One region of the Herpetosiphon sp. genome, then DNA from elsewhere that is predicted to be linked to it. Evidence: riboswitches for the same ligand, from Rfam matches in the RefSeq annotation. Region 1 holds a riboswitch; the other holds the start of a gene.
What was found. Region 1 has a riboswitch for S-adenosylmethionine ahead of mtnA (S-methyl-5-thioribose-1-phosphate isomerase). Riboswitches for the same ligand answer to the same signal wherever they lie in the genome.
Positions count from the first base shown of each region.

Region 2: another riboswitch for S-adenosylmethionine. It lies ahead of DEF47_RS20955 (phosphoadenylyl-sulfate reductase); the one in region 1 lies ahead of mtnA (S-methyl-5-thioribose-1-phosphate isomerase).

Region 1 covers NZ_DOPT01000046.1:39,394-44,741, forward strand. The annotation lists gene ahcY (adenosylhomocysteinase) at 1-810, opposite strand, end outside; gene DEF47_RS10750 (carbohydrate kinase family protein) at 885-1,841, opposite strand; gene DEF47_RS10755 (hypothetical protein) at 1,897-2,916, opposite strand; gene mtnA (S-methyl-5-thioribose-1-phosphate isomerase) at 2,894-3,961, opposite strand; SAM riboswitch class I at 4,010-4,108, opposite strand; gene DEF47_RS10765 (NAD(P)/FAD-dependent oxidoreductase) at 4,215-5,348, opposite strand, start outside.
Region 2 covers NZ_DOPT01000094.1:153,979-159,326, reverse strand. The annotation lists gene cysC (adenylyl-sulfate kinase) at 1-43, opposite strand, end outside; gene sat (sulfate adenylyltransferase) at 222-1,373, opposite strand; gene DEF47_RS20955 (phosphoadenylyl-sulfate reductase) at 1,472-2,176, opposite strand; SAM riboswitch class I at 2,244-2,356, opposite strand; gene msrA (peptide-methionine (S)-S-oxide reductase MsrA) at 2,561-3,103, shown strand; gene DEF47_RS20945 (TetR/AcrR family transcriptional regulator) at 3,291-3,839, shown strand; partial or broken gene DEF47_RS20940 (hypothetical protein) at 3,919-4,917, shown strand; gene DEF47_RS25220 (hypothetical protein) at 4,897-5,316, shown strand; gene DEF47_RS20935 (SAVED domain-containing protein) at 5,325-5,348, shown strand, end outside.

The DNA of each region.
Region 1 (5,348 bases):
GGTGATGAAGATATCGCCGATGCGAGCTGCATCAACCATTGGCATCACGCGGAAGCCGTCCATTGCAGCTTCGAGCGCCTTGATTGAATCGATTTCGGTAACAATCACGTTTGCGCCGAGACCGTGGGCACGCATTGCGATCCCTTTTGAACACCAGCCGTAACCAGCCACAACCACGGTTTTACCAGCGATCAACACATTGGTTGCGCGGATGATCCCGTCGAGGGTTGATTGGCCAGTGCCATAGCGGTTGTCAAACAAATGCTTGGTTTGGCTATCGTTAACCGCGATCACTGGGAATTCGAGCACGCCTTGGTTGGCCATCGCGCGAAGCCGAATCACACCAGTGGTGGTTTCTTCGGTTGAGCCAATCAAGTTTGGCAACAATTCGCGGCGATCTTTCAACACGGCGCTCACGAGGTCGGCACCATCGTCCATGGTGATGTGAGGAGCGTGGTCGAGGGCGGCTTTCAAGTGATTGTAATAGGTTGCGTTATCTTCGCCCTTGATGGCATAGACGGGGATTTCGTCGTATTGCACCAGCGCTGCGGCAACATCGTCTTGGGTTGAAAGTGGGTTTGAAGCTGCCAACACAATATCAGCGCCACCAGCTTGGAGCGCACGCATCAAGTTAGCGGTTTCAGCGGTAACGTGCAAACATGCCGACATCTTGATGCCTTCAAGTGGACGTTCTTTGCTGAACCGTTCGCGCAATTGGCGCAAGACTGGCATTTCTTGCTCGGCCCAGGCGATGCGGCGCATGCCTTCGTCGGCCAGCTTAATATCCTTAATATCGAAATCCTTAGCCACGAAAAACTCCTTCAATAGAGAAATCAAAATTCAAAAGGCAAAAGGCAAAAAATGCCCAATTTGCCAGATTCAGTCTAGCCAAATAATTCAGCTAAGAGTGGTTCGGCTCCAAAGTTTTCTTCATAGCGAGCCATGAATTCGGCTTTGGTGTGGCGATGTTCTTGCGTACCGTGATGCTCGATGGCATAACAAGCCGTCAAGCTGGCGATCCGACCGGTAACTGGCATCGGCAAGCCTGCCAAGTAACCTCGCACAAATCCGGCGCGGAATGCATCGCCTGCTCCAGTCGGGTCGGCCACAATTGTGGGCTTAGCCGCTGGAATCTCATAAACTTGGCCATTTTGGTAGATTGTAGCACCTTCGCCGCCTTTGGTAACAACCGTTAGGCCAACGACTTGATGCAATTCTTCCTCGGTGCAGCCAATTTTTTCTGCCATCATGGCAAATTCATAATCGTTGCCGATCAAGGCTGCGGCGCTGCGGCAGCCTGCCAGCAATTCTGGGCCGTTCATGCGGGGTGCTTGCATGCTTGGGTCATACAAGTAGGGAATATTGTTGGTTTGGCATTCGATCACTAGTTGCGCCATGGCAGCCGGATCGTTTGGCGCGATAATCACGAAATCGGGGCGATGCCCGTCGAGTGGCAAGCGTTGGCGATGAGCTTGCGCCATCGCACCAGGATAGAAGGCAGTAATTTGGTTATCGGAAAGGTCGGTGTTGATAAAGCACGAAGCCGTAAAATCACCTTCGATCACTTTGATCAAGCCGGTATCGACCCCAGCGTTTTCCAGCCAAGTGCGATATTCGCTGAAATCTTCGCCAACTGTGCCCATAACCGTGGGACGTTCGCCAAGCAAAGCCAAGTTATAGGCAATATTTGGCCCAGTGCCGCCACGCATGCGCTTCATTGATTCTACCAAGAAGCTCACGCTCAACACGTGAACTTTATCGGCCAAAATATGATCTTTGAATTGCCCAGGAAACACCATGATGTAATCGTAGGCAATTGATCCAGCTACAACAATCCGCACGAACAAACTCCTATATGAGAACGATACCGCTGCTATGCTACGTGGATAGCAGCGCTCACTGCAATTTATAGTGCGTCCGAATGACGCGGCTAACCTCGGCCAACAGGCCAAGCGCGTGATCGGCATGGCTTGGCTCGTGTTGAGCGAGACCATGCGCGATAGTTAATAACGAGCCATCAAGTATGCGACTGTTGAGAATATCGTGATCGAGTGCTTCACGTAATAATTCAGTCCATTCATTGACGACATCACTGACCTGAATTTCAGCCAGTTGGGCGGGATCACTGGGCAAACATTCCCAAATAATTGCCCCGCCATTTTCTAAATAATCATTAATGCCCTTGCCACAAGCTAGCAAATCTTGGCGTTGCTCTTTGCTGCACACCAACACCCGCATGCCGCTATTGATCAACAAAGGCCAATCGACAGCTGAACCAGTTGGAGCAATACCACAAGCAATTGGGCTATGTTGAATGGTTTCAGCCAGCAAACTATAGGCCTCAGCTTGGCTAATTGAGCTAAATGGGTGCGCTTGGGCATTCCAAAATGGCTCAATCAAACAGACCCAACCTTGGATATCGTGGATGCGCAATTCGCGAGCTAGCCAACCAATCCGTAAGTGTAAATGTTGTGTCAAGACCTCGCGCAAGCGTTGATCGGCCAATAAAGGGCGTTCTTGGTCATCGATAAGCGTCAAGCCCAAGCTCAACGGCCCATATAAACCAAAACCTAAGGCTTGCGGCAACAACTGGCGATCATTAAGCCATGGCGTATGATCAAGCAATTGTTCAACGCTGTCAACTGCCACATGACCAACCGTATTTTCGAGATAGGCCAATTGATGGGCTTCAAGCTGGCGTTCGAGCTGAGCTAGATCGAAGTGTGGGTCGCTGTTCAAGCCAGGAAAACCATGGGTGCTCAAACGCCATAAGGGCTGCGCAACAAAGGTTGGGGCAATCGGATAGCCCTGAGTCCAACGCATTTGGGCCGCCCATGCACTTGCCTGATTGGTATAGGGCAGATCAAATGGTGCGATCGCTTGACAGCGAAACTCACTTGCCAGCGTTGGCGGCATTGGCAGCCTCAACCATGGTTTGTAATTGTTCAGCAAAGGGCGGGTAGGCAATGCCTTGTTCGGTAATAATTGCTGTTACCAAATGCGCCGGAGTCACATCAAAAGCCGGATGCGCCACCTTAATGCCTGCTGCCGCAATTGCCTGTTGCCCAATATGGGTTACTTCTTGGGTTGAACGTTGTTCGATTGGAATTGCCGCGCCATCGGCGGTCTGCAAATCAATGGTCGATGTTGGCGCAGCAACATACAGTGGAATATTGTGCGCTTTGGCTAACACTGCCAGCCCATAAGTGCCGATTTTATTGGCAACATCGCCATTTGCCGCAATCCGATCCGAGCCAACGATAATACAATCAACCTGGCCTTGCTGCATAAAATAAGCAGCCATGTTATCGGTAATTAAGGTTAAATCGATGCCTGCCTGTTGCAATTCCCACGCGGTGAGTCGTGCGCCCTGCAAAAATGGCCGCGTTTCATCGACCCAAACATGAATTGGCTGCCCATCTTCATGGACTGCGCGAATTGGTGCGAGCGCCGTGCCATAGGCTGCCGTGGCTAAACCACCAGCGTTGCAGTGGGTCAGCACATTGCGCGATTGGGCCAAGAGTACTTTGCCATGCTGGCCGATTGCCCGACACATAGCCTCGTCTTGGTCGCGAATGGCCTCGGCTTCAGCCAATAAACGCTGACGTAATTGATCAACCTCAAGTGTGTGATTGGCTTGGGCTACGTCAAGCATGCGCTGAGTGGCCCAAGCTAGATTGATCGCCGTAGGCCGCGTGGCATCAAGCAGCGCTTTGGCTTTAGCTAGTTTTTCGAGTAATTTACTGCTGGTTTGGGCGGTGCTGCGTTGGGCGGCCAAGGCCATGCCATAGGCTGCCGTGATGCCGATTGCTGGAGCGCCTCGCACTTGCATTGAGCGAATCGCCTCGATCACGCTATTTAAATCCTCACAACGTACAATATCCAGCGTTGCTGGCAAAAGACGTTGGTCGATCAAACAGGGAACTTCATCCCACCAAACAGTTTTAAGTACGTCAGCCATTGGTTGCATTACACAAAAAAACCTCTCAGAGAGAGGCCCGCATGCTCAAACTCATCTATCAGGCCGAACCTGCAGGATTTGGCACCTTCCAAATAATGGGGTTGCCGGGCTTCGTCGGGCCAGTCCCTCTGCCCATCTCGATGAGAGATCGCTTATTCACTGATTTTCCACAGTTCGGTAGGCGATTATAGCATAGTCAATTGCTTGTGACAAATGGCTTTTAGCGCGGTTTGGGCAGGTTGCCCAAGTTGGCTCAGTTGCGATCAAGCCGAAAGATCGCTGCATCGGGATTGGCTCGTTGACATACGCGATCACGCAACAGTTCGGCGGCGACCACGCTATAGGTAATGCCATTGCCGCCATAGCCTAGCGCCAGCAAAATCCGTGGCTGATCGGGCAAATTGTCGATGTAGGGCAAGCCATCCTTGGTTTCGCCAAAGGTTCCAGCCCAGCGATAATCGACATGCAAGGGGATCTGCGGAAACAATTGATTAAAACGTTTAGTTAATTTGGCAGCCTTACGTTCGAGTAGGGCATCGCGCTTGGCAGGCAGATCAATCTGATCATCTTCGCCGCCAATAATGGCTCGGCCTTCGTTGGTGGTACGCAAGTAGACATATGGACGAGCGCTTTCCCAAATCAAGCATCGTTCATACCAGCCACTAAAATCGGTTAATGGCTCGCTTGCCAGTGCATAGCTACTGCGAAATTTCACCAACTTGGGCTTGATATAGTGTTGCGCTTCATAGCCCGCCGCCAAAATCAGATATTTGGCATGAATGCGATAGCCAGTTTCGGTGGTGACCGTTACACCGTCGCTGTTGCTTTGCCATTCTTTGGCAACCGTGCGATCAAAAATTTGTACGCCACGTTGCGCCGCCTGCTTGAAAAGTGCATGGGATAGTTGAAAGGCATCAACTTCGCCTGCACTGTAGGAATATAGCGCCGCCGGAGCGGTAAAACTAAACCGTTCGCCAATCGCGGCTTTGTCGAGCAAATCGAGTTTGAAGCCATGAGCTTGACGTAAGGCGAATTCTTGGCGCAATTGTTTGACATGCCAGCGACTACTAGCGAGATATAAACTGGTTTTGTATGAAAAATGGTCTGCTACACCAACTTTTTGGGCTAAATCGGCAACCTTATCAATTGCCTCGCGACATAGGTGATAGGCGCGAACTGCCTGTTGCTCGCCAACCAATTTAACCAATTCAGTTAGCGGCGTATCGATTTCATATTGCAGCAAGGCGGTGCTGGCGCTAGTGCTGCCCCCAGCAAGCTCACGTTTTTCCAGCACTACCGTATCGATATTAGCCTCGCTGAGGTAGTGAGCGATCAGTGCTCCGCTAATGCCGCCGCCAATCACCACAACCTCACAGGTTAAATCGTT
Region 2 (5,348 bases), on a different contig from region 1:
CGCCTGATAAACCAGTAAACCAGATAATATATCCCTGACTCATAGAAAATCCTTTATTGGGAAGGGTGATTGCTAATACTTTGGTTTCCCTCACCCCCAATCCCTCTCCCACTGCGGCGGGAGAAGGGAGTGCTGTCGGAGCGGTTCCCCCTCGCCTGCTGGGTGGGAGAGGGGGCTAGGGGGTGAGGGATGTTCTATGTCCTATGTTCTTTTAACTCAATTCACGCAGCGATCAACTCTTCGATAACCTCGCGGCGGCTGAACTCAGGTGGTGGTAATTCGCCGCGTGACAAGAGCGCCCGCACGGCAGTGCCACTCAAAATAACGTGGTGTTCGTGGGAGTGTGGGCAGGTTTTGGCCGAGGCCATCGCGCCACAACGTTGGCAGTAGAAGGTATGTTCAAAGAACAACGGCGTAATGCCCAAAGCTGTTGGATCAAATTCGTTGAAAATATATTGGGCATCATAAGTGCCATAGTAACTGCCAACCCCAGCGTGGTCGCGGCCAACAATGAAGTGGGTGCAGCCATAGTTTTTGCGATTCAAGGCATGGAAAATCGCTTCGCGTGGGCCAGCATAGCGCATTGGCGCAGGGAAAACGCCCAGCAATACGCGGTTGGCGGGGTAGTATTCACGCAGCAAGCGCTCGTAGGAACGCACGCGAGCTGGCGCTGGCACATCATCGCTTTTGGTTGTGCCAACTAATGGGTGCAACAACAAGCCATCGACGACTTCCAAGGCGCATTTTTGAATATATTCGTGAGCGCGGTGAACTGGGTTGCGGGTTTGAAAGCCTACGACCGTGCGCCAGCCAGCATCGCTGATCGATTGACGTACTTCTTGAGGGGTGCGTGGCAAGTGTGGGAATGCCCCTTGCTCAACTTGCAACAACCAAATCGCCCCGCCAACTCGCCAGCGTGGCGCAGCATACAACCGGGCCACGCCTGGGTGAGCGCCATCGGTTGTGCGATACACGTGTTGTGCTTCGTGTTCAACATCAACTGGGAAAATATCTTCAACTTCGAGCACCGCCAAAATCGTGCCTTGTTCATCAGTTAATGCAACCGGCTGATCGAGCACCAAATCGTAGGCTTGATCTTCGGTAATTGGCAAGGTAATCGGAATCGACCAGGGCAAGCCATTTTTGAGGTGCATCGTTTCGACGACCGCCTTATAATCGTGGCGATTCAAGAAACCAGTTAAGGGGCTATACGAACCAATCCCAATCATCAAGAGATCGGCGCGATGCGGCTCGTCGAGCACAATTCGTGGCAAATCTTGGGCCGATTGCAACAAATTTTCGCGTAAAAGGCCGCTAGGAATCCGATTGACCAACGTACCGCCGTGAGGCAAGATTAATGATGAAACAGCCATTGAAGCACACCCTCGAACATAGAATAGCAGCTAGCATAAAGTGGCACCTTTATGCTAATCAACATTGATTACACATAACATAACGAACAAATGGAATTTTAGATATGGAGTCCACACTCGGTTTTGTTAAAGCCAGCCCAGCGTCCGCTGCGTGGGTCACCGTTCACCGGGTGGCTTGTACAAGTGTGACATCCGAGGCTGGTGTAGCCTTGATCGAGCAATGGGTTATAGGGCACACCATTGGCATGGATGTAGCGCCAAATATCGCGCTCAGTCCACAAGGCTAAGGGGCAAATTTTAACCAGTTGATGTTTTTCATTCCAAGAAACCACTGGAGTATTTGCCCGCGTGCTGCTTTGGTCGCGACGCAGCGCGGTTAACCAAGCATCGTAGGGAGCCAGCACATCTTTGAGCGGCTCAACCTTGCGTAGTTTGCAGCACAAATCGGGGTTCGTGCCCCAAAGTTCGGGGCCGTGGGTAGCGGCTTGTTCAGCCACAGTTTGGCGTGGGCGTGAATATTGCACTGTAATACCATAATGCTTTTCAATTTGCTCAACCAAGGCGTAGGTTTCGCTGAACAGCAAGCCTGTGTCGAGCACCAGCACTGGCAAATTTGGCTCAAGTTTGAGCGCAATATCGAGCAACACCATGCCAGATGAACCGCCAAACGAACACGTCAGGGCTAGATTGGGAAAATAGTGATCGATCGCCCAACGCACAATTGCTTGAGGAGTTTGGCTCGTTAATTGAGTATCGAGTGCTGTCAGAGCCTCGCGGCTTGGCAGGGTTGCGTGCATGACCATAAAAAAACCTCATCTGTATATTGGGCAGACGAGGAGTAGAGATCGTGGCATGACTGTCACGGGCTACTGCTCATCTGTCAGACATCACTGTCGGAATTAGCACCTTAAACTTAACTGATCAGGTTAAGGATGGTTGCTGGGGCTTCGTCGGGCCGATCCCTCCGCCCCTCTGGATGAGTGCAACGGGTTTAGTTTTTTAAGCTGTGAGGAATATAACATACTTGATAAACAAAGTCAAGAATTATTCTATCGTAATTTAGTCAAGATTTGGAGTATACTTAATAACGGATGAGTTCAACGGGCGATTTAGCCCATTCTAATGGTCAATTTTAATTTGCCTAGCTCTCTAGCTAGCAACGATAGCAATCAAGGATAGTTAACTAAATGACTCAACAATATGCTTTGGCGACCCTCGGTGGTGGCTGTTTTTGGTGCTTAGAAGCGGTTTTTGATGATCTACAAGGAATCATCAGGGTTGAATCGGGCTATGCTGGTGGCCATGTTGCCAACCCAACCTACGAAGAAATTTGCGGCAAAAAAACTGGGCATGCCGAAGTTGTGCGCTTAACCTATGATCCCAGCGTGATCAATTTCAGCCAAATTTTGGATGTCTTTTTCACCATCCACGATCCAACCACGCTGAATCGGCAAGGCTACGATGTTGGGCCACAATATCGCTCGGCGATCTTTTATCACGATGCTGAGCAAAAAGCCGTGGCTGAGCAAACGATTGCGGCATTAAATGCCAGCGGTCAGTGGCCCGACCCAATTGTGACCGAAGTAACACCAATTAACAATTACTATGAAGCCGAAGATTATCACCAAGAATATTTTGCCCACAATCCCTTCCAACCCTATTGTATGGCGGTCGTCTCGCCCAAAGTCCAGAAGTTTCGCAAAGAATTTAGCAAGCAGCGAAAATCTTAACCCAACCCCGATTGGATTGGCACAGTCGAGTTATGGTATACTAGCTATAATTATGACACATTGTGTGTTATATAGCTAGATAGTAGTTTGATTTACATGGTTGGCCTACCCTTGAACGCTGACCCACCCCACTCCTGCTGAGTGAACGAGGGGCAAAGCCAACCATTTCAGTTAACGAGAATGTGCCATGCAGCAAGAAGACATCCGAATTCAGCGCACCTTGAAGGCGTTGCGTCAAGCCTTTATAGAATTAATTATTGAGCAAGGCTACGAAGCGGTGACCGTGCGAGCAATCATCCAACGCGCTAATGTTGGCAATAAGACCTTTTATCGTCATTATCCTGATAAAGAGGCGCTATTATATGCAGTTGTGGGTGAAATGTTGATCGAAGGTCAACAGTTTTTGATTCCACCCGATTCGACGGTCGCCGCTGAACAAAATACCTTGAATGCCTTTCGCTTTGCCAGCCAATATCGTGATGTTTTGCGGGTGTTGTTACGCAGCCCGATTGCCGAACAATTGCTTGGCCCCATGATCGAATTTGGTATTTCTGAGGGTGAGCGCTCGTTTGCTGGGCGTGGTTTGCCGACCGATCTAGTTTCTTATCATTTTGTGGCGAGCATGATGTCGTTGATGCGTTGGTGGTTTGAACGTGGCACCCAATATACGCCCGATGAAATGGCCGAATTTGTCAATAAACTGCTGATTCGGCCAATGAGCGAGCCAAGTACTTAACTAGCGACAAGGCAAAAAGGCTGTGGTAGACTGCCAATAGCGCTCCCTGATTATCCGCAGCAAACCAAAGGAGGCCTTGATGCGTCGTATGATCGTTTTTGCTATTGTTGTCTTGTTGATGGCCGCGTGTAGCTCGCAATGGCCTAGCGCCCCAATTGCCAAAAGTACTCCTCATAATCCAGCCAATTTTCCTCCCAGCCCGCAAAACTCACCTACCATTGGTCAATGCCCGGTTTTTCCACTTGATAACATTTGGAATACCCCAATCGACACCTTGCCTGTCCACCCTCGTTCGAGCCAATATATTGCCAGCATTGGCGGCAGCGAAACCTTGCACCCTGATTTTGGCGCGGCCCAATGGAATGGTGGTGATATTGGGATTCCCTATGTGGTTGTGCCCGCTAACCAACCAACTGTGACCGTTAATTTTGTCGATTATCCGCATGAGAGTGACCCCACCACTGGCTCAGGCCAATACCCAGTGCCACCGAATGCGCCACGTGAGCATGGTAGCGACCATCATGTGTTGGTGGTGCGTGAAGGTGAATGTAAGCTGTATGAGCTGTACAATGCCACCAAAATTAACGATACAACTTGGAATGCCAGTAACGGAGCAATCTTTGATTTACGCTCGAATAGCTTACGACCTGATACCTGGACTTCCGCTGATGCAGCAGGTTTGCCAATCTTGCCTGGCTTAGTGCGCTACGAAGAGGTGCAAGCAGGCGAGATCAACCATGCAATTCGCTTTACGATTCAGCGTTCACAACGGGCCTATGTCTGGCCAGCGCGGCATTTTGCGTCATCAATTACCGACCAAAATGTGCCACCAATGGGTATGCGCTTTCGGCTCAAGGCATCGTTTGATATTTCGGGGTTTTCCAGCGAGATGCAAGTTATTTTGCGGGCAATGCAGCGCTATGGCATCATTGTGGCCGATAATGGTTCAGATTGGTATATTTCTGGCGCACCGAATCCCAATTGGGATGACGATAATTTGGTGAGTAGTTTCGACCAAATTCGCGGTGATCATTTTGAAGCTATGGATAGCTCGAGCTTGCAACTCAACCCTGATTCGGCAGCGGTTATCGCTAGTGCTGCCCCGCAACCAAGCAAATTGGCCGAATTTGGGGGCGTTGATCAAGGCCAACAATTGCGCTATGCGATTACAGTGGTTGGCACAGGCAGCCCACAAACCATGAATGATCAACTGCCTGATGGCCTAACAATTGTTCCGGCGAGCGCCACGATTAACCCAAGCAATTTGGCGGCCCCAGCCATTAGCAACAATAGTGTTCAGTGGAGCGGCACAATTCCCAATTCGCAGAGTGCGGTGATTAGCTTTCGTGCAACGGTCAGCACCAACGAGCGCCGCGTTATTATCAATACTGCCCAGATTAATGCTGCCACAGTGCAGGCCAGCATTATTGCCAATGGCTATCGTGTTTGGTCGCCCATGGTGCGCAAACTGAAGTAGGAGGTTTTGTGAACGAATTCGAGCCGATCTAT